Regions from separate parts of the Paenibacillus sp. NPDC056933 genome, predicted to be linked through region 1. Evidence: predicted binding sites of a transcription regulator. Region 1 holds the regulator's gene; the other holds the start of a gene.
The links. Region 1 encodes LexA, which represses DNA repair genes until DNA is damaged. Its sites were predicted from a motif close to CGAACATATGTTCG; they were not measured.

Region 1 (11,342 bases):
TCAATTGCTGCAACATTTTCCACGTTCTCATTTTCCCTGTGCCCTGAAACAATATCTGGTGAAACTCTTCATCCAGTTCAAAAAGACGATAGAAATTATTTTTCCCTATACATACTTCCTGCATGGCAATATTGGTCTCGAGTCTGAATCTGAATTCTTCCGGAAAAGATGCACAAGCCAGCGTGACAATTTCCTTCTCCATTTTCTCTCTCATAAACCGGCCTTCTTCAACATGTTCTAAATTAATATGGGAGACAATGGTTCCACTCTGTGGGATGATATCAAGTAATTCTTCTTCAGCAAGCTTCATGAACGCTTCACGTACTGGTGTTCTGCTCACTTGCAATTCATCCGCAATTTCCTTCTCGGAAATCTTTGTACCGGGCTCAAGTTCAAGGTGCAGAATGCGTTCCTTTATCAGATGGTATGAATAAGCCCGGGTTGAACCTCTAATCTTTTGATTAAGTGACATTCCTTAACCTCTTCCTCTCAGCCGTATTCCTCCATATTAGCACAATTTGCCGCTCCACTAAAATCCTCTCAGTGAAACGGCAATTGAGCAAACTTCAGTTTACAACTATTGTTGCTTACTTTCTTTGTACTTCTTATACGTATCATTGGAAAGCTGCATATACTGAGACAAGCCCTGGCTCTCCAGCTCTTTTACAAATGCATCAAACTCGGAAAGATTACGTTCTCCCAAAATGAATTTAAGCGTATTTTGATCCGAGAAATCTTTGAGTGGTGTGCTAAGCAATGTCACCTGTTCGCGATCGATATCCGAGTAAGGAATTGGCGGTTCGGCAGGGACCACTTCTTTTGTATCTTTCATGTCTTGTTGGAATTTCAGTTCTTCCTCACTAAACATGGATTGCAGCAAATCTGTCGTTCCACCATATGCAAACACACCACCAGAGAAGCCGTAATCTATACGCAAATCTTTCGTGCCCTTCGGATTCAATCCGTTATAATTCACGTCTTCTGCCAGTTTACGAACGCCATCCTTTTTGGTGAAGGTTTCCCCTTCAACACCCCATTTGGCAAATTCCTGACCTTCATCACTATAATATAACCAGTCAATAAATTGCATTGTTGCTTTAAAGTTTTCGCTGTCTTTAATTTTCCCGGAAATCATGACACCGTTTTCAAGTCTGGAGCCAGACATCAGTTGGCCTTTTGGACCACCAGGGACTGTAATTTTGGCGATGGAGAAATTTCCTTCTCCCAACGTTTTGTTCATGTCATTGCGGTGCAGTACTAACGTTTGCGAGTTACCATTAATCATGAATGATTTTCCCGAAACAAATTTTTGAGTAGCCTGGTCATCGTCCTGGGTGAAGCTTTCCTTATCCAGAAGTCCTTCGGATACCAGTTTGTTAAAGTAAGTCAACATATCTTTATATTCCGGTGTTGTAGCCGTGTATACAAATTCATCCTTGTCTGCCTTGTACGTCAGACCATTACCAAATCCCCATCCAGCTTTTGTCCCAAAGCCAATAGCTGCAATACCCAGCGTACTATTGAACTTGAACCGATCTGAGAATGGGATGGAATCCGGGTAAATCTCCTTCAGCTTTTTGGCTGCATTATACAATTCATCCCATGTCTTTGGAATGGCAATGTTATTTTTTTCGAAAATATCAGTTCTAACAATAAGCGTATAATCCGGCCAAACCTCTTCATGTAAACCTGGAAGCACATAATATTTCCCATCTTCTTGCCGAAGGCCCTCAAGCTCATCCTGAAGTCCCCATTTCTCTACTTTATCCTTGAAATTAGGCATCAAGTCAATATAGTCACTCACTGGCAAAATCGCACCAGAGGATACGAAAGCAGATTCTTCACCCGGATAGGTTTTTGGAATAACCAACGGAGCATCTCCTGAGCTGATGAGAAGGGATCTTTTCTGGGAATAGTCACTCATTGGAACGATAGTTGGGTCCAACGTGACACCGGTTTTTTCCGTGATTTTTTGGAACAGAAGCCAATCCTTCTTGTACGGATATGCTGGCTGGTCACTGTAAAGGATAGATAGATTAAATGGCTCAGTGGCTTTAAACGTCTCTCCAACACCATAAGATTCCATAGCCCCCTTGGATTCTGGTTCGACTTTTTCTCCACCAGTTCCGCTGCTACATGCTGCCAGAACGACACTCATCATTGTTGCCAATACCATCTTGCCTACCAGCTTACGTGGTCTCTGTTTCATTCAATTCTCCCCCTGCATGTGGTTTAGATTGGCCTTACCATCGAGATGTTGAACTATATCGGATTAGGATTACTGCTTAACAGATCCCAACATGATACCGGTTACAAAGTACCGTTGAACAAATGGATAAATCGTAAGAATAGGCAAAATGGTCAATACCATGGTGACCGATTTAATATTCGCAGAAATTTGAGTCAAATTGTCTGCTGAAGCACCAGCCGAAGCACCACCAGTCGCTCCTGCAATCATATTGCGCAAGTAGATTGTAACGGGGAACAGTTCCTTTTTGTCGAGATACAGGAAGGCTGGAAACCAGGAATTCCAGTGCCCCACAGCGTAAAACAGAACCATTGTTGCCATGACAGCTTTACTCAGTGGTAGAATGATCCGTAACAAAATACCATACGTATTCAAACCATCGATAGCTGCCGCTTCCTCAAGCTCTTCAGGCATGTTTTCGAAGAATGATTTCATTATTAGCATGTTATAAATACTGATTGCACCAGGGACAACCAATGCCCACATCGTATTATTGAAACCCAGAGAGTTAATGAGGACATAGTTTGGAATCAAGCCGCCACTGAAAAACATGGTGAACACCGCGAACATAGTCAGAAACTTGCGCCCCATTAATCTTTTTTTGGATAAGGCATAAGCGAAAATGGTCGTCATGAACATAGAAATCAGAGTACCTACAACAGTATATATAATTGTATTTTTATAATTGGTCCAGAACATGCTGTCACGAGAGATCGTCTTGTAGGTTTCTACATTAAAGCCTCTGGGAATAATACTTACCTTGCCTGAATTGATGTAAGCCTCGCTACTGAAGGATTGGGCCACGACATTTAGAAATGGATAGAGTGTGATGAACACCACAAGCAGCAAAAAGATAGCATTGAACACTTTAAATACTTTGTATGATTTTGATTCCAGCATATTGCTCCTCCTTTACCACAAGCTTCGTTGTGTCAATCTGCGTGAAATTGCATTAACCGAGAATACCAGGATCAGTCCAATAATGGATTCAAACAAACCAATGGCGGTTGCATAGCTGAAGTTGCTGGATTGCAAACCTACCCGGTACAAATAAGTGGAAATCACGTCAGATGTCTCGTAGATCAGCGGATTGTAAAGGAGCAAGATTTTCTCAAATCCAACCGCAAGAAAATTACCCATGTTCAGGATCAGCAACGTAACAATGGTAGGCAAAATGCCCGGTATGGTTACATGGATTGTTTGCTTCCAACGATTCGCACCATCGATTCGTGCGGCTTCATACAAAGAATCATCAATTGTTGTCAACGCAGCCAAGTATAGAATTGCCCCCCAACCCATACCCTGCCAGACCTCAGAGGTGATATAAATTGTTCTGAACCATTCAGCGCGCTGCATGAAAGGAATACTATCTCCGGTAAAAAATGAAACCAATCCATTAATCGATCCATTCACTGCTGTTAATTGCAGAACCATTCCGGCAACGATGACGATAGACAAGAAGTGCGGAAGATAAGATGCGGTCTGCACAAACTTTTTGAATCGTTTACTTTTCACTTCATTCAACAGCAATGCAAAAATGATCGGAACGGGGAAGGTGAAAAGTAACGCGAGTCCACCAAGCATAAGCGTATTTCCAAATACCTTCCAAAAGGTAGGGTCCTGAATGAACATCTGAAAATACCTGAATCCAACCCACGTCTCTCCGAAAATACTGCCTCCGGGTACGAACCGTCTAAAGGCGATAATGTTACCGAGCATCGGACCGTATTTAAAAATAATAAGATAGATAATTGGAAGAATTAACAGTGAGTACAACTGCCAATCTTTGCGAAGTAAAGCTGCAGCCGTTCTTAACCTGCTTTCTTTGCGTACAGAGGTCATCGTTAGCGTGGTTTTAGCGGTTTCCGACTCCATATATTATTTCACTCTCCGTTCCTTGGCTTGATAAAATAAAAGCGTTTTCGATTTCAATTCCTTCTTTTGATCTTTATCTTTTGTAGAAGACAACCTTGATGAACTTCACCCCCACTACGGAATAAACTAAAACAAATAATGTAAGCGATATCAATTATGGCGATCACAAGAGATTTAGGTCAGTTAAGATGCTTAACGTCATTTTGTACTAGCGCTACCTGCTATATATCCAAAACGAAATAGTTCCCTTTAATTATGTAAAGCGCTTACAATTAATATCAAAATTATAGCGAATAACTTTCGCTTCCACTTCATTCGAGTAAGTCAACAGATATTCGCTAAATCTGACCGCATACTAGTCATACTAGTATGTTAGTTATATTCTAAATCAGCCGTTCTATAATTTCAATAACTTTTACTAAAAAAATTTTGATTACGTTAATACGGTATAGTTCTGGAATGTCCACAACACAAAAAACATTGTCGGGTTCCAAGGTTGGTATACACCTCTCAAGAAACTCAACAATGTTCGAGCAATACACATAAAATATGATTTATGATGCACTAATTGAGAATTCAGCAATGATGCGTTCCAATTCGGATAAATGCTTGATTTCATGGTCAGGCACATACGATTCGGTATTCACTTTATTCTCACGGTTAATCCAAACAGACTTAATGCCAGCTGACAACGCTCCACGAATGTCCGTTGTCAGCTTATCGCCAACCATCACACTTTCCTGAGGCTTCACTCCAAGCCTGCTCAAAGCATGCTCGAAGATCGAAGGGTCAGGTTTTCCTTTACCAAAATCACCCGAGATAATAATTTCATCAAAAAAGGGAGCTAATTCAGGAACACCATCAAGCTTCTCCTGTTGTAACGCAGGACACCCATTAGTTAAAAGCAAAAGCTTGAACTTTCCTTGTAGATGACTTAACGTCTCCATCGTTTCTTCATAGACATGGGGTCTCGATCTCCGCTCTGCCCCGAATTGCGAGGCGAGTCGTTCTGCCAAATCTTCACGATCAATACCGAGCTTTAACAATCCACGACGCCATGATTCTTTACGATATGCAGGTGCAAGTTGTTCCAATTGGCGAAATTCCGGCTGATCTCCACCCGTAAAGTTAGCCCAAAGACCTTCAAACGGGTTGATTCCAATCATTTTGGTAAACGAAAAGGTTTCATAGGATTCATACAGATTACGTGCCTCATTACGAACTGCTTCTTCAAGTTCTTCAGGTTTAACCCCTGTCTCTTGTGCTGCGATCAGGCAGGTCTCATGAAATGCCTCACGAACACTGCGCTCATCCCACAGCAAAGTATCATCCAGGTCGAACAAAATCGCTTTTAACGCCATTTCGGTCATCTTCCCCTTTATGCAATAATTACTTTTTCTCGTATGTTTCCACAGTGATCTGATGTGCTTTGGCGAATTTCAGAAGACGTTCAGTGATTGCATCGGTATCATAACGATTGAGTAGTTTGGTAAATACCCATCTCTTGCCTCGTGCATTATGCTCAATAACAACCGTGCCTGGCTCAATTCTGAATTTCACAATATCATCGACTCCAATTGAACGCTCACGGTTTCCTTTAGTCGTCAAGATTCGGTTACTTCCTATCTTGACATAAGGTCGACGAAGCATGAAGATGACTGCCAAAAATACATACAGCAGCATGGTCACCCAGTCCCAAGTGGTCATCGGAGCTTTGACAAGAAACGTACTCATAAAGAGATACAGGAATGCGAGTCCGATCAGAAAAATAGGAAACAGAAGACTACGTCCTTTGAATACGTCCTCACCTGGTGTACCTGAAATCGGTTGACCGTTCTTTTTACGTTGCTGGTTCAGCTGCTTTGAATTTTTCCGAACCGTTCTCTCGAACGAACGCGACATGAGAATCCCCCTTAGATGTTCTTTGTATCGGCTTACATCATTGCAAACCAATAGTTCCCCCTATAATTTGCATTCTCTAAATAACAGGAAGAAACCTAAATATCAAAATGATATCATTAGGTTTCCTTAGTGTTTGAGTTTGCCTTGGTGGCCTTGATCATTCTCATCATCTACAATTTCAATCGAATCCAGTTGCTGTCTGAAATTGCTGCGAATATTATTCAAATAGATTTCTCTAAGCTTGGCACGTTCAGCGAGCTCTTCCTCTGTCAACCCAGTGGATTTTTGCTTACGGGCCAATTCATTAATACGTGCTACCAGACTATCTATATCCAAGCTTGTCCCCTCCAAAAATACAAAGTCATATTAACTTTGACATGATAAAGGCTGCTTGTCAAGTTGATACGCATTTATGCGTATAGATATGCAGTTTACTCAGTGAATTGAGGCAGTATTAGCACTTGCCCTACCTGTATTGAAGTCGACTGAAGTTGATTCACTTTTTTAATTGCTTCTATATATATACGTGTATCCATACTTTCCGGTTTGTGATCCAATGATATACTCCAAAGCGTATCACCTTGCGAAACAACCGTCTTCCCGCCAGGTAACAGGTTGTTCTCATTGCCTGCAAATACAGTGAGTACTGTGCTGCATCCAATAAATATGATTAAAGATACGATTACTAATTTCAACATCCATGTTGGTGTTTTGCCTTTTGTAAATACCTTCTTGAAGTTCCCTATGTTTGTTTTAACCAATTCTGTATTAACCGGTTCGTAAATGCTTTGATAAGTAGAATATCTCATAATTATTAACCTCCAAACGTTTGTTCCTATCTGTTGAAACCAATATAACACGAACATTTGTTTTGTTCAATAACTTTTTAGAACAATTGTTCGCTTTTTTTTATTTGTAGATAACCTCTTATCTCTTTCTTCTATAATATGAAATCTTTCATTTGCAGTATTTGAATGGATAAACAGAAAAAATTCATGTTAATTTGCAAAAAAACATTGATTTTATGCCTTATTATTTAGAACTTATGTTTGTACGAACGGAGGTTCTATGTTATAATTTTCCCAAACGTTACTAAAATGGGGTTGATACGGTATGTCGAAGATATCCAGCAGGCAACAGGCTATTCTGGAATTTATACGTAATGAAGTCCGGTTGAAGGGGTATCCTCCTTCCGTACGCGAAATTGGTGAAGCCGTTGGATTGGCTTCCAGCTCTACAGTACATGGACATCTGGATCGTTTGGAGAAGAAAGGTCTCATAAGACGGGACCCGACCAAGCCAAGAGCCATTGAACTTCTAAGCCAGGAAGAGTCAGAGCATTCACATCAGTTTGCTCACAGTGTCGCTCGCATTCCTATTGTTGGTAAGGTTACTGCTGGGGTTCCAATTACAGCAACAGAGAACATCGAAGATTACTTTCCCCTTCCTACGCACTATGTAGGCGAGCAAAAAGTATTTATGCTTTCGGTTGTGGGAGACAGTATGGTTGAAGCAGGCATTGTTAACGGAGACTATGTTATCGTACGTCAGCAGCAAACTGCGGATAACGGCGATATCGTTGTAGCCATGACTGAAGACGATGAAGCTACGGTGAAGACGTTCTACAAGGAGAAAGATCATATTCGTCTTCAACCAGAGAATGCGACCTTTGAACCTTTGCGTTTGAAACACGTCAGTATTCTGGGTAAAGTCATTGGCCTTTTCCGTGATATACATTAATATGATTGAAGTTGGTCCGTTGGTTCGTATCATAATGAAATACACAAAGAGGTTGCCCTGTTCATCAGGACAACCTCTTTGTGTACGTAGTGCTTATTATGATTTATTTGCTGCGTTTGAGCACGCTCTTATGATGTGAGAACACATCGAAACTCTGCTGACCGTGGTAAGAACCCATTCCACTTTCTCCTACTCCGCCAAACGGGAGATAATGTGATGTCATATGAGACAACGTATCATTAATACAACCGCCACCGAAAGATACTTGGTTCAAAACCTGATTTTGGAGAACCTCATCCTGAGTGAAGAGATATAATGCCAGTGGTTTTGGACGACGAATAATCTCCTCTAGCATCGGGTTAAGATCACTATATTTAAACACAGGAAGAATTGGACCAAAGATCTCTTCTTGCATAACAGGTGACTTCCAATCCACTTCACCCAGTACTGTTGGTTCAATGAACAGTTGATCACGTTTAGAACGCCCACCGATCAATGTTTTGCCATCTTGGAGTAACGCGGATAAACGATCAAAGTTGCGATCATTGACAATATGCGGAAAATCAGTGTTCTGCAACACATCAGCACCAAATTTGTCCTCAATCTCTGCGCTGATTAATTCCAGCAATTTGTCATGTACATGCTCGTGCACAAGCAAGTAGTCCGGAGCGACGCAGGTTTGTCCGGCATTCAGGAATTTACCGCGCACAATGCGCTGAGCTGCCAGATTCAGATCCGCATCTTTATTAACAATGACCGGACTCTTCCCACCTAATTCCAACGTAACCGGGGTCAAATGCTCAGCTGCTGCCTTCATAACAATGCGACCCACACCTGTACTGCCTGTAAAGAAAATATAATCAAACTTTTCCTTTAACAGTGCTGTACTGGTCCCCACTTCCCCTTCCATAACAGCGACGTACTCCTCAGGAAATATCTCGTGAACCAGATCATAAGTCAGGCGCGATACAGCTGGCGTTAATTCAGAGGGCTTGATAATGGCACAGTTACCTGCAGCAATAGCTCCAATTAGCGGACCAAAGGCCAGTTGGAATGGATAATTCCACGGTGCGATTATCAGAGCAACACCATAAGGTTCAGGATAAATTGTACTTGCGCCATCAGGTATAGCAGAATTCGTCGGCACTGGTCTTGGCGCAGCCCATTCCTCTATATGATCCAAAGCAAAGTCTAACTCGCCCAACACAATACGAATCTCGGATCCATAAGCTTCCGTTTCGGATTTATTCAGATCCACACGAAGTGCATCGAGAATACGTTGCTGATATTTCTCAATTCCCTGTCTTAATTGCTGGAGAGCACAAATACGGTACTCAATCGATTTGGTTTGACCTGTATTAAACAATGTGCGCTGCTGCGCAACGATTTTCTTTTCTAACTCCATATTTACATCTCCAATTAATTGCCTAAAATTTAATTACTAAAAACATAAATGTATCATATCGCATCTATATGAAACTATCAACATAAGGTGATGACACAAATTCTGTGAATATACATTAACAATTATCCGCTGCTTCTTTCTCAGAACTGACAAGATGTAACCAAGAAATCCTACACGGATATGTACTTTGAATGGGAACCTCTTAATCATAGTTCAATGAATGAAATCCTTAACCATCACTAATCATTTGGTGTGGGCATTTTGGTTTTTCGTTAAGTATATAGTTACACGCCCACAAAAAGAAAAATCCCTCAGCGCTAGAGCGCCAAGGGATTCAGCTATTAGTACAACGTGATATATTGATCGCGTTCCCATTGATGGACTTGCATACGGTTTATGTTCCATACTTTTCAAAACTAATCATAATCATTCAGACTTTTGCGGGCATTTTGTGGGCGCCCTTTTTTCTTATTATAATGAAGAAACTCGTTTCAAATACTCATTTTGATTACATTACTACTTTGACATCATCTGAAATAAAGGTACTAAGCGTCATCTATATGACTCTGTTCAATCCGAATTCTCCCAATTAAAAAGCCATACAAATTCATTAGTTAACAGAGACCTATTTCGGCGCCAACCAAGCCTCTCTATACTCTAGCATAATCATCCTTGAGCTTTCATACAATACGTTTCCTTCAAGTCTACTACGTATGACAAGCGCCTCCCCTAATATTCAGTCCAATAGTCAATGTTCCCCGGAGGTGGAGTGTAGTCAACCTTGGGTCCTTCCAAAATGACTTTGTTGGACGTATCCGACTTGTTATCCCAATGTTATGTATTCCGCGTCTATAAGAGCTTCGAGAACAGCCAAGACGTCTGGTTTATATTTGCCGTCAACTCGTGGACTGTGGGAAACTTGCGCCAACACCTTTGTAGTTGTATAAGATCCATAGGACCTTACATTGATAATCCGTTAGCAAGTTAATCACCTAGTGTTCACTTACGCACGAATATACGTTCCCTTATATACAGTGAAATCAGAGATATTAAGAATTACATATAGAAACATTTTCCTAGGTCTGATAGACTATATAATAAGAACATATATAGGAGGATTATTAGTAATATGAGAATAGTATCAGGTATTTTGCTTGTTACCGCATTTTTAACACTTGCCGCTTGCTCACCTCAATCTAAAGCCGATTCAAAAAGTGATGGGGGCGTTGCGAATAAAGTAGAATCTACTTTATCACAAACAGAATCCAAAGAAGAGCCAGCAGTTGAAACATCTGCAGATTCTGTTGATCAAGAACAAGAAAGTACTGCAACTTCAATTAAAAAAGGAGAAACAGTAACGATAGACGGGTTTGCGGAAATTTCAGTATCTAAACAAAAGTTTTCTAAAAAGATTGAACCTTCAAAACCAGGCAATTTCTATACATACTACGAATCAAAAGAAGATGATTCTACATATTTTGCACTCACAATCAAAGCCAAAAATTTATATACTACCGGCATTGATGCAGATGAAATAGCAAACGTCACCTTAATATTTGATAATCAGTATGACTACCCTACTTTCAGTACCGTTGAGGAAAAAGGAGGAGAAGACTTCACTTACAGTAACATTACCAGCGTCAATCCTCTAAAAACCACCACGTTATATTATCTTGCAGAGATACCGAACGAGGTCGCTGAAAGTGACAAACCATTAAAAGCTGTAATTAAGATACAAGATGAAGTTTTTGAATATACAGTAAGATAATAAAAGGTACTACCAGTTATAAAGTGTAACCTTTGTAAAGGACATTTGAAAAAAATAGACAATTTGAAGAAGCTGCTATCTGTATCTTACAGACGGCAGCTTCTTCAAATTCCATTGTCCTCGATAATGATTGTAATACATCATATAACACTTAATTTCTCGTTTGACTTCTTCTAGTGTTTCGCATTCTTTTATATTTGTTTCATCCTTAAAATGCCCAAAGAATGATTCTTGGGAGGCATTATTTATGTTTACAGGCTAACTTTACTAACCCCTGCAATTGCTTCAGATAACAATATAAGCCACCCATCAGTCACGGTAACAGAAATATTGCCGAGATAATTTTCATTCACGTCCAATAATTCCAGAATATCATTTGTCGCTCTATCTGCCTTAAGTCAATA
Region 2 (11,342 bases), on a different contig from region 1:
GATCATTAAGCAGCAGCTGGATGAAATGAAAAATGGCACAATTAGTGACCTGGAGATGTCCCAGACCAAAGCGATGATTCGTAATTTGCTTAAGGAAATGCAGGATTCTGCATTTGAGATGATCGCTTATGATTTCAACCGCCAGTTATCTGGCAAAGAGCGGACGGCCGAAGAATTGCTGGCTCAAGTAGAACAAATCAGCAAAGAAAATGTTCGTGAGGCGGCAGAACAATTCCGTCTGGATACGATTTATTTCTTGCGTGACGAGAAGGAGGAATAATCGGTGGAGAGCATAAAATACGATCGTTTGCAGGAAACGCTGTATTACGAAGTGATGGATAACGGGCTGCATGTTTATATTTTGCCAAAACCGGGATTTCAGAAGACATATGCCACGTTTGCAACCAAATACGGCTCAGTCGACAATCATTTTCGGGTCGAAGGACAGGAAGAAGTAAAGGTTCCGGACGGAATTGCGCATTTTTTGGAACACAAAATGTTTGAAGAACCGACAGGTGATATTTTTGCTACGTTTGCTTCTCATGGTGCATCTGCCAACGCATTCACCAGTTTTGACCAGACCGTTTATTTGTTTTCAGCAACGGAATTTGTGAATGAAAATATACAAACATTAGTTGATTTTGTGCAAAATCCGTACTTCACCGATCAGAATGTGGAAAAGGAAAAAGGGATCATTGCACAGGAAATTAACATGTATGCTGATAATCCGGATTGGCGTGTTTATTTTGGTCTGATCGAAGCGATGTATCAGAAACATCCGGTGCACATTGATATCGCGGGAACCGTTGAGTCCATTGGCACCATTACCAAAGAAACGTTGTATTCGTGCTATAACTCTTTTTATCATCCAAGCAACATGCTTCTGTTCGTCGTGGGTGGAGTAGATCCGCAGGAAGTAGTGGATATGGTTCGTTCGAACCAGGCGAAGAAAAATTACGAGCCTCAGGGGCAAATCGAGCGGATATTTGAACCGGAACCCGAGCAAGTGGGAGAAGCCAGACGTGAAGCAAAGTTGGCGGTTTCCCTTCCCAAATGTCTGTTTGGTTTCAAAGAAACGGATGTGGGACTTACGGGAGAAGACCTGTTACGCCGGGATATAACAACCAAGCTGATGATGGATTTGCTGTTTGGTTCCAGCACCCCGTTGTTTCAAAAATTGTATGATGAAGATCTGATTTCGGACAGCTTTGGACATGAGTATAATAGTTCGCCTCAATATGCTTTTTCTGCAATTGGCGGGGACACCAAAGACCCGGATCAATTGCTTGCCCGCATCCGAGAAGAAGTGGATGCTATGGTCGAAAAAGGATTTGATGCAGCTGACTTTGAACGCGCGCGCAAAAAGAAAATAGGTGGATACTTGCGTATGCTCAATTCTCCGGAAAACATTGCGCATGAATTCACACGTCAACAATTCCGTGGTAGTGATTTTTTCAACATGCTCCCGTTGTATGAGTCGCTTACACTGGAAGAAGTAAATCGCAGATTGAAAGAGCATATTCGCTGGGATCAGCTGGCAGTATCGCTTGTCGTGAGTCCTTGATATGGAGAGGGAAACAGGACAATTGAAGCCCATTGGGGAAATGACAGTACTTGTAACGGGCGCGAGCGGAGGCATTGGAGCTGCCATTGCAGAGCGCTTTGCCAAGGTAGGCATGAACATAGTCATTCACTATATGAAATCGCATGAAGCAGCCAATGAGGCAGCGAGAAGGTGCATGGAGCAAGGTAGCGGTAAAGTGATGACGGTATCGGCGGATCTGCGCAGTCGGGAACAAATTGAACGTATGCGTGAGAAGCTCGAATCACATGGACTGATGCCGGATATTCTTGTAAACAATGCGGGAATTTCACATTATGGATTGCTGTCTGATGTTACGGAAGAAATCTGGGATGAAGTAATGGCGATCAACCTGAAAGGCACGTTCATGTGTACGCAGGAAATGATGAAGCATATGATCTCCCAAAAATACGGTCGAATCATTAACGTTTCATCTATCTGGGGACTGTCTGGTGCCTCTTGTGAAGTGTTGTATTCCACAACCAAGGGCGGGGTAAATGCATTCACCAAAGCTTTAGCCAAAGAGCTGGCTCCATCTGGTGTAACGGTTAATGCCGTTGCTCCAGGTGCAGTTCAGACCTCCATGTTGAATCATTTGGACCAAAGTGAACTGAAAATGCTGGAAGAGGAAATTCCGGCGGGCAGACTAGCACAGCCTGACGAAATATCTTCACTGGTGTACTTTCTTGCACTGCCTGAGTCCGGGTACATTAATGGCCAGATCATAAGCCCGAATGGTGGTTGGCTTACTTAATAAAATTTGGTGCGAATTCATTTTGTGCTTATCTCCGTCAAATCGATCCTGCTGAATTTGCTGGTCAAAGCTAATCTTCAATTACTTCAAAATTGCTCGTATATAAACGGTCCCGAAAGCACATATTACAACTGTTGATTTTAAATCTCATGCGTCAGCTAAGGAGGATTTATCATGTCAACAGAAAAAACAGTGCTCTCAAGTTTTGACACATGGAAGAAGTTTTTGGGTGACCGCGTGATGCAAGCAGAGAAGATGGGGATGAGTGAAGAAACCATCAACAAACTTGCATACGAAATCGGTGACTTCCTGGATGAGAAAGTCGATCCGGCGAACCATTCCAACCGGGCATTGAAAGAATTATGGGATGTCGGCGATGCAGATGAGCGTCGTACGATTGCGTGCCTGATGGTCAAATTGGCCAAACAAAACGCATAAGAGTTCAGATGGAAAGCTCCCGCAAGGGGGCTTTTCTCTAATGATTACAAACGGATTACAGAGCTGTTCTTGTAATTCATTTTCATTTTATATATCATTAACGTGACCCATTTTTAGAAGATGTCTCAGATTGACGTCCAGTGGATGCGTTCTGTTGCTGTCGAATAATGTGGAATAATGCTTTACGGGGTGTTGAAATGGAATCTAAACAATGGTACATGGAATATAAAATACATAAGAACAGACCCGGTCTGTTAGGGGATATTGCTTCTATGCTGGGGATGCTTGAAGTGAATATATTGACCATTAACGGCGTGGAGGGCAAAACCCGGGGCATGCTGCTGGAATCGGATGATGATGAGAAGATTCGTCTGCTGGGTGAAATGCTTGGCAAGGTGAACAGCATAACCGTGTCTGCTTTGCGTCAACCCAAATTGGTAGATATTTTGGCTGTTCGTCATGGTCGCTATATTGACCGTGATTCGGACGACCGCAAGACGTTCCGTTTTACAAGGGACGAACTTGGGTTACTAGTGGACTTTTTGGGTGAAGTATTTAAAAGGGAAGGCAATCAGGTTATCGGATTGCGGGGAATGCCGCGTGTAGGCAAAACGGAGTCGATTATTGCGGGTAGCGTATGTGCAATGAAACGCTGGACGTTTGTTTCTTCTACACTGCTTCGTCAGACCATCCGGAGCCAAATGTCAGAGGACGAATTGAATCCAAACAATGTGTTTATCATTGACGGAATTGTCAGTACCATCCGTTCAAGTGAACGGCACTATAATCTGTTGCAGGATATTATGACGATGCCTAGCACCAAAGTCATTGAACATCCGGACATTTTTGTCCAGGAATCCGAATATGATTTTAACGATTTTGACATTATTATTGAACTTCGAAACAATCCAAATGAAGAAATTATTTATGATACGTTTACGGGTAGCTACACCGATGAACTGTAACGCTCCGTACGGAATCATGAAATAGATAAGCAACAACTTAAGAGATAAACATAAGGAGGAGATGGCATGTCTGAACTGGGTCAGCAGTTAAGGGAGGCCCGGCTGCAAAAAGGGATGAGTCTTGACGATGTACAGGAAATGACTAAAATTCGCAAGAGGTATTTGGAGGCCATAGAAGCAGGAGACTACAAAGTGCTGCCTGGCAGCTTCTATGTGCGTGCTTTCATCAAAACCTATGCGGAAACGGTAGGACTGAATCCTGATGAGCTGCTGGAGGGACATAAAAAAGATGTACCTGCAGAAGAAACGGAAGCAACAATGGAACCGGTTATTCAGAAGCGTTCAAGTCGGCCGGTTGAACGCAGTAACCGTTGGATGTCGGTTGCGCTAATGTGGACATTTCCAGTTTTAATTCTTGTGCTGTTGTATGTGTATGTAGTGATGAACAAGGATGCTTCGGATCCACAGGGACTGGATCAAACCAAGATTACAGACAGCCAGCAGCAGCCTCAGGACAAACCGGATAAGCCTGCAGATAATGGCCAAGCTACTAATCCTCCAGCTGATGAATCAGGCAGCGGTCAAACCAATGAAGGTCAGGCTGGCGGTAACGGTGGCGGAACTACAGAAGGACAGACAGATGGGCAAAAGGATGGAGGAACGGGCGGACAGACGGACGGGGCAACGCCGGATAGTAACGAAGTGAACCCAACTGATAACCCGTCATCTGCTGTAACAGTCGCTGAAGACGGAAAATCAGGCAATATTACGAACTTTAAAGTGAACGGCAGTGCGGGTAAGCCTGTAACGGTTACGATTAAAGCAACAGGAAATAGCTGGCTGGAAGTATATAAAGGCGAAAACTCTAGCGGAGAGAAGTTGGAGTATGGCAATACCGCTGACGGTGACAGCTATACGTTTGAATTGGACAGTACAGGAATGTACATTAAGTCCGGTTACGCTGCAGCGACCACCATTGAGGTTGGTGGTCAGGTCGTAACAGATGGTAAGGCGACGAACCGAATCCGTTTAAAACTTGGGGATGACACAGGAAGTACTGCTACTTCCACTGGACTTGAAGGCAATACTAGTAATAGCACAGAAGGAGCAACCGACGGCTCCACCACTGGCGGCGAATAACCAAGTCGACTGCGGGAGACAATAATTTTGTCTTAACTTGCAGTCAACTTTTGGTGAAGTGAGGTGGATGGCTGTGACAGTCAGCTGGATCGTAACAGGTTTAGGGATTATTGTCAGCCTCCTGGGTTATTACTTAACCCCAACTGCCTGGGGTTATGGGATTTTGGGCTTTGGGCTTGCGCATATCCTTCTGGGTGTGCTCGATATGTTTAGACAGCCCAATCGCAGCCGTTATTAGAAAGGCAGCTGTATGAAGAGCATTTTTGGCAACCACTTGGAGTGGCGCCAAAAATGCTTTTTTATTTTGAAATACTTCGTAAAATTAGACTTTTGCTTGACGTATCCTCTATAATGTTACAGAACATACGATTAACTGAAAGGGTGACTGGTTTTGAGTTCAGAAAATTCATTTGATATCGTGTCCAAAATGGACTTGCAGGAATTGACAAATGCCGTTACACAAACGGAAAAGGAAATTGGCACGCGTTATGACTTCAAGGGCAGCAAGAGCAGTCTGAAACTGGATAAGGATGCGTTAACGATCGTATCTGATGATGAGACCAAACTCAAGGCTGTCATTGACGTACTGCAATCCAAAATGGCTAAGCGGGGTTTACCTTTGAAAAACATTGATTATGCCAAAGTAGAGCCGGCTTCTTCAGGTACAGTCCGCCAGCGTTTGAATTTCAAGCAGGGGATTGATCAGGATATCGCCAAAAAAATCAATATTCTGATTCGCGACTCCAAGTTGAAAGTAAAAAGTCAGATTCAGGGAGACCAGCTCCGGGTAACAGGTAAAAGTAAAAATGATTTGCAAGCAGTCATGCAGCTGTTAAATGGGGCGAATCTGCCACTGGATTTGCAATATACAAATTTCAAGTAATATGGGTTATTACAGCCATGCTTGTTTTTTGACACTGCAATTGGCGTATATTATACTAAGTGTGCATTGCTGGCAGATAAGCATCAAAGCCCAGTCATCATCGTTTGCTGACTTTGTGAAAAGCAGTACATCTTCTGGAAGTCACCGGAACGTTTTAAACGGGTTTTGCGTTTGAGCGGTTGACTTTATTTTTTGCGTTTTTACATAGTGAGAGCACTGTAGTGCTGATTGACAGCGAAAAACTGTAAATTCATGTTCCGGATGATGAATACGGGATTAAGATGAATGTTTGGAGTATTGGAGGATAAGAGGGAGGGCGTCTTGTGAATTTACCCAACCGGATTACGCTTGCACGAATTTGCTTAATCCCTTTTTTAATGGTGTTCCTGCTCGTTGATTTTCCGTTTTATCCAGAACCGTTGCAATTGGGAAGCTTCTCGCTTCCATATAATCAATTGATTGCTGCTGTTATTTTTATCATTGCAGCTAGCACAGATGGAATTGATGGGTATCTGGCTCGGAAAAATAATATGGTCACCAACCTGGGAAAATTGCTTGATCCGCTGGCTGACAAGTTGTTGGTTACGGCGGTGCTGATTTCACTTGTAGAAATGGGCAAGCTGGATTCCTGGATTGCTGTCGTAATTATAAGTCGTGAGTTTGCGGTTACCGGATTGCGTCAGATTGCACTATTGGATGGGTCGGTTGTCGCAGCAAGTGCCTGGGGCAAGTTGAAGACTGTCGTGCAAATTGTAGCTATTGTGCTGCTATTACTGAATAATTTCCCGTTCTCATTCACGGGTGTTCACGTAGACATTATCGCCGTTTGGGCTGCAGCGATTATTACCATCTGGTCAGGCATTGATTACTTTATCAAAAACAAAAATTTGCTGCATATATCAAAAGCGTAACTGTTTGAGGTAAAAAGGGGTAATCATGAAGGAATCATTTGCACAAAGGGCAATAGGAAACCATCCTATTGCCCTTTGATCACTCACCATGTACAGGAGGATGTTGAATGAAGGCAGAAATCATTGCAGTTGGCACAGAGCTGCTGCTTGGACAAATTGTGAATACCAATGCCAGATATCTATCCCGTGAGTTGGCTGCGATCGGGATTGATGTATATTTCCAAACGGTGGTTGGTGATAATCTGAATCGACTTAGTGAAGCCATTCGCATCGCTCAAGGACGTGCAGACGTCATTTTATTTTCCGGGGGCATCGGTCCTACACAGGATGATCTGACCAAGGATGCAATCGCGGAGGTTTTGAATCGGAAGCTGCATATAGATCGAATGGCCATGGACAAAATTGAGAGCTTCTTCCGAGACCGCAATGTGGACATGACAGAAAATAATCGTCGTCAGGCGATTGTAATAGAGGGCGGGACCCCACTGGCAAACGAAACAGGTCTTGCAGCAGGAAATGCGATATCTGACAATGGCAAACATTATGTGGTAATGCCTGGTCCACCAAAAGAGCTCATTCCCATGTTCGAACAGGAAGTCAAACCATGGTTGTTCCAGCATGTACTTACAAAAGAAATGCCGATCTATTCGAAAATGTTGAAGTTTGCAGGGATTGGCGAATCAGCATTGGAAGACCGACTCCTTGATCTTATAGATGCACAGACAGACCCTACGATTGCCCCCTATGCAAGTGAGGGAGAAGTTACAGTACGGGTATCGACCAAGGCTCCGAGTGAAAATGAGGCCAAGCTGAAGCTGGATGCCATGGAAGTTCAGATTCGGGAACGATTGCCAGAACATCTCTACGCGAACGAGGATGTGCCTATAGAGTACACTATTGTAACGATGATGTCTGATATGGGTTTGTCTCTTAGCGCGGCGGAGAGCTGCACAGGAGGGCTTGTCATGCAGAGCCTGACTTCCATTCCTGGCAGTGCATCCATGCTTAAGGGCGGAATTGTTTGTTATTCCAATGAGATCAAGGAAAAGCTGCTCAATGTGCCGCATGACTATCTGGAAGGTGAAGATGCACCTGGTGCAGTAAGCCCGGAAGTTGCCAAAGTGCTTGCAGAGCAGATCCGCATGATCGGCGATGCAGATTTCGGTCTGTCTGTTACAGGTGTCGCTGGGCCTGGTTATTCGGAACGGAAACCGCCAGGACTTGTTTTTATTGCGTTGGCTGAACGTGGAAAAGAAACAGAAATTCATGAACTGCGCATTAATGGAAATCGGGAGACGGTTCGCATCCGTTCAGCAAAAGCGATTCTCTACCGTTTGTGGCGTAAACTTGTGGAAATGGACTAAGCACCTCGGATTGCATTTGCAAGTGGAAGCAAGTATACTTAAAAAAGACGGAAGAACCGTAGAATCAGGCTTTAGAGCCTTGTTTACGGTTCTTTTTTCTGTTTAATGGAAAGTTTCCCTGAGGAAGAGGCGCCTCGGCCTTCACAAAAAAAACGAATGTATGTTCGAAAAAAAGCTTGGCAAACGTGTAAAAACAAGGTATCATTATCTTATAAACAGTAAAGGGTGTGAGCTTATTGTCAGACCGTCGTGCCGCGCTTGATATGGCGCTCCGTCAAATAGAGAAGCAATTTGGTAAAGGATCCATCATGAAACTGGGTGAGTCGACTCATATGAATGTGGAAATCATACCCAGCGGTTCCTTGGCTTTGGATATTGCATTAGGAACAGGCGGCTTGCCTAAAGGCCGTATTGTTGAAATATATGGACCGGAATCCTCTGGTAAAACAACTGTAGCATTGCATGCGATTGCTGAAGTACAACGAGTGGGTGGACAAGCTGCATTTATTGATGCCGAGCATGCTCTTGACCCACAATATGCAAGTAAGCTTGGGGTTAACATTGATGAATTGCTTCTGTCTCAGCCAGATACGGGTGAGCAAGGGCTTGAAATTGCAGAAGCTCTTGTACGTAGTGGCGCTGTGGATATTGTCGTTATTGACTCTGTGGCTGCACTGGTACCAAAAGCAGAAATCGAAGGCGAAATGGGTGATTCCCATGTCGGTTTGCAAGCGCGTTTGATGTCTCAGGCACTACGTAAGCTGTCTGGTGCAATCAGCAAATCCAAAACAATTGCAATCTTTATCAACCAACTTCGTGAAAAAGTCGGTGTAATGTTTGGTAACCCAGAGACGACACCTGGTGGCCGTGCTCTGAAATTTTATTCCACGGTACGTCTGGATGTACGTCGTATTGAGAGTATCAAATCTGGAAATGACATGATTGGTAACCGTACACGTATTAAAGTCGTGAAAAACAAAGTAGCACCTCCGTTTAAACAAGCGGAAGTAGATATCATGTACGGTGAAGGCATTTCCAGAGAAGGCAGTATCATTGACATTGGTACAGAGCTGGATATCGTTAACAAAAGTGGTGCATGGTATTCTTACGAAGGCGAGCGTTTAGGCCAAGGCCGTGAGAACGCGAAGCAGTTCATGAAAGAGCATAAAGAGATTGCTGAAATCATTGAACAAAAAATTCGTGAAGCCAGCAACCTGACAACTGCTGTTCCTGCGCCAACGACTGAAGATCAACAAAAAGAAGCGGCAGAAGAACAAGAATTATTTGAAATTAACGAGTAACCCTCTGGCCTCCGAAGCTTGTTTAATTGAGCCTGGCTTGATTTAGATGCTAAGGTGACTGGGTGTGTACTCGCGCGTCGAACAGCCTCTGTCCGAATGGACAGGGGCTGTTGGCACGCTTATTGTTAGTGAAAGGCCGGACACTGTTTCCGGCCTTTTATATTAGCCGGATGTCATTTGTGGTTACGTTAAGCGTGCTTTAGTGACGCTGCGTTGTCTCAAGGAAGATGTGCTATGTTTATTTGAAGAAATCTTTTGTTTTGCTGTGTGCTTTGAGACAGATCATGCAGTTCAGTACAAAACGATGTGGAAGGGGAGAACTGAATGGATCAACATGATGAGGATTTATATGAAGAAGCAGAGCTTGAGGGAATCTCACAATTCCCGGATAACGAAGAACTTACCATCACACGGGTTGAACGTACAAAGAGCAGGGAAGCTCGTTACCGAATTACTTTTGGTTTATACTCAATCACGGTTCTTGAAGATGTGATGATTAAATATCGGATGACCCGAGGCAATACGTTTATGAAGAAGGACTTGGAAGATATCATTGTAGCTGACGAGCGACAACGGACGTATGTGCAGTCTTTGCGATATCTGGAGCATAAACCACGCACGCGCCACGAATTAAGTCAGAAGCTTCGTCAGAAAGAGTTTGCTGCACCCTTGATTGAAGAGGCACTGGACCGGCTTGAGAGGGAGGATTTGGTTGATGATGAACAGTTCGCGAAGGAATGGACCAGACAGCGTATGGAGGGCCAGCGGAAGGGAAAACTGTGGATAAGGCAAGAGCTGCGTCAGAAGGGCATTGCCAATGAGCTTATTGCGGAAGCGCTGGAAGGTATAAGTGCGGATACGGAATTTGAGACGGCTTTAACCGCCGGACGCAAAAAGTGGAATCAGGTCAAAGGAGACATCAAGGAAAAGAAACGTAAAACGCTTCCCTTCTTGATGCGGCGGGGTTTTTCCATGGATATGGTGCGCCGGGTCGTGAATTGTATAATTGAAGAAGACGAGGCGGGGGACCCCGAAGAAGACGAAGCGTTGTTATGGGATTAGCAGAGAGGACTCACTATACTGCATTCTCTTGACAATTTCTTTCGTCAAATACTAAAATGGACATGAGTCTGTAAGAAATGGACAACCCTTTTTCCTTCCAAAAAAGCGGTTTCTGTTTTTTAAGATTTAAACCATTCATGATTATGGGTTCGCTGGAAACGGTGAATAGTACATGGAAGCATGTACATGTGAAATGAAAATCGGCGGGGGATCGCCGTGAGTATTCGTTATTCCCAAACATATGTAAGGCTTGAAAACAACAAATTGACCCAAGGAGTGCCTTGGAGGAACCAACGAGGAGGTGAACAGTATGGACATCGTAATCACGATCGTTCTCGTTGTGGCCGCGCTCGTTATTGGGTTCGGAGTAGGGTATTTTATTCGCAAATCTCTTGCAGAGGCTAAAATCTCCAGTGCGGAACAAGCTGCCGTGCAAATCGTGGAGAACGCGAAGAAAGAGGCAGAGGCACTGAAGAAAGAAACGGTGCTGGAAGCGAAGGACGAGATTCATCGCATTCGCGCCGAAGCTGAAAAAGACACTCGTGAACGTCGGAACGAAATTCAACGACAAGAAAGACGATTGTTGCAAAAAGAAGAGTCGCTGGATAAAAAATTGGAATCACTCGAACGTAAAGAAGAGCAAGTGGCTAACAAAGAGAAACGAATTGATGAGACACAGCAGCAGATCGAGATGATCTACAAAAACCAGGTGACGGAGCTGGAGCGCATATCCAACCTCACCATGGAAGACGCACGCAGTATCATACTGTCCAACGTAGAACAGGAAGTTCGTCATGAGACGGCTCAAATGATCAAGGACATTGAACAGCAAGCGAAGGAAGAAGCGGACAAAAAGTCCCGCGAAATTATTACTCTCGCCATCCAACGCTGTGCGGCTGATCACGTGGCGGAGACAACGGTATCCGTTGTTACTTTGCCAAA

Region 2: a site for LexA is predicted at 8,191-8,204, ahead of recA (recombinase RecA). Genes of this name have one in related genera too.

Annotation. Positions count from the first base shown of each region.
Region 1 covers NZ_JBHUQN010000002.1:289,872-301,213, forward strand. Annotated here, with positions in the region: gene ACFTRD_RS16260 (GntR family transcriptional regulator) at 1-472, opposite strand, end outside; gene ACFTRD_RS16265 (ABC transporter substrate-binding protein) at 578-2,209, opposite strand; gene ACFTRD_RS16270 (carbohydrate ABC transporter permease) at 2,279-3,148, opposite strand; gene ACFTRD_RS16275 (ABC transporter permease) at 3,161-4,090, opposite strand; gene ACFTRD_RS16280 (HAD family hydrolase) at 4,678-5,484, opposite strand; gene ACFTRD_RS16285 (hypothetical protein) at 5,513-6,025, opposite strand; gene ACFTRD_RS16290 (DUF896 domain-containing protein) at 6,152-6,361, opposite strand; gene ACFTRD_RS16295 (LysM peptidoglycan-binding domain-containing protein) at 6,457-6,834, opposite strand; gene lexA (transcriptional repressor LexA) at 7,139-7,765, shown strand; gene ACFTRD_RS16305 (aldehyde dehydrogenase) at 7,869-9,170, opposite strand; gene ACFTRD_RS16310 (bZIP transcription factor) at 10,300-10,938, shown strand; partial or broken gene ACFTRD_RS16315 (IS3 family transposase) at 11,014-11,184, opposite strand.
Region 2 covers NZ_JBHUQN010000001.1:1,707,504-1,718,845, forward strand. Annotated here, with positions in the region: gene yfmF (EF-P 5-aminopentanol modification-associated protein YfmF) at 1-280, shown strand, start outside; gene yfmH (EF-P 5-aminopentanol modification-associated protein YfmH) at 284-1,564, shown strand; gene ymfI (elongation factor P 5-aminopentanone reductase) at 1,566-2,336, shown strand; gene ACFTRD_RS07775 (DUF3243 domain-containing protein) at 2,511-2,774, shown strand; gene ACFTRD_RS07780 (DUF3388 domain-containing protein) at 2,972-3,739, shown strand; gene ACFTRD_RS07785 (RodZ domain-containing protein) at 3,806-4,879, shown strand; gene ACFTRD_RS07790 (hypothetical protein) at 4,953-5,117, shown strand; gene ACFTRD_RS07795 (YajQ family cyclic di-GMP-binding protein) at 5,271-5,762, shown strand; gene pgsA (CDP-diacylglycerol--glycerol-3-phosphate 3-phosphatidyltransferase) at 6,086-6,673, shown strand; gene ACFTRD_RS07805 (competence/damage-inducible protein A) at 6,781-8,037, shown strand; gene recA (recombinase RecA) at 8,274-9,338, shown strand; gene ACFTRD_RS07815 (regulatory protein RecX) at 9,663-10,400, shown strand; gene rny (ribonuclease Y) at 10,711-11,342, shown strand, end outside.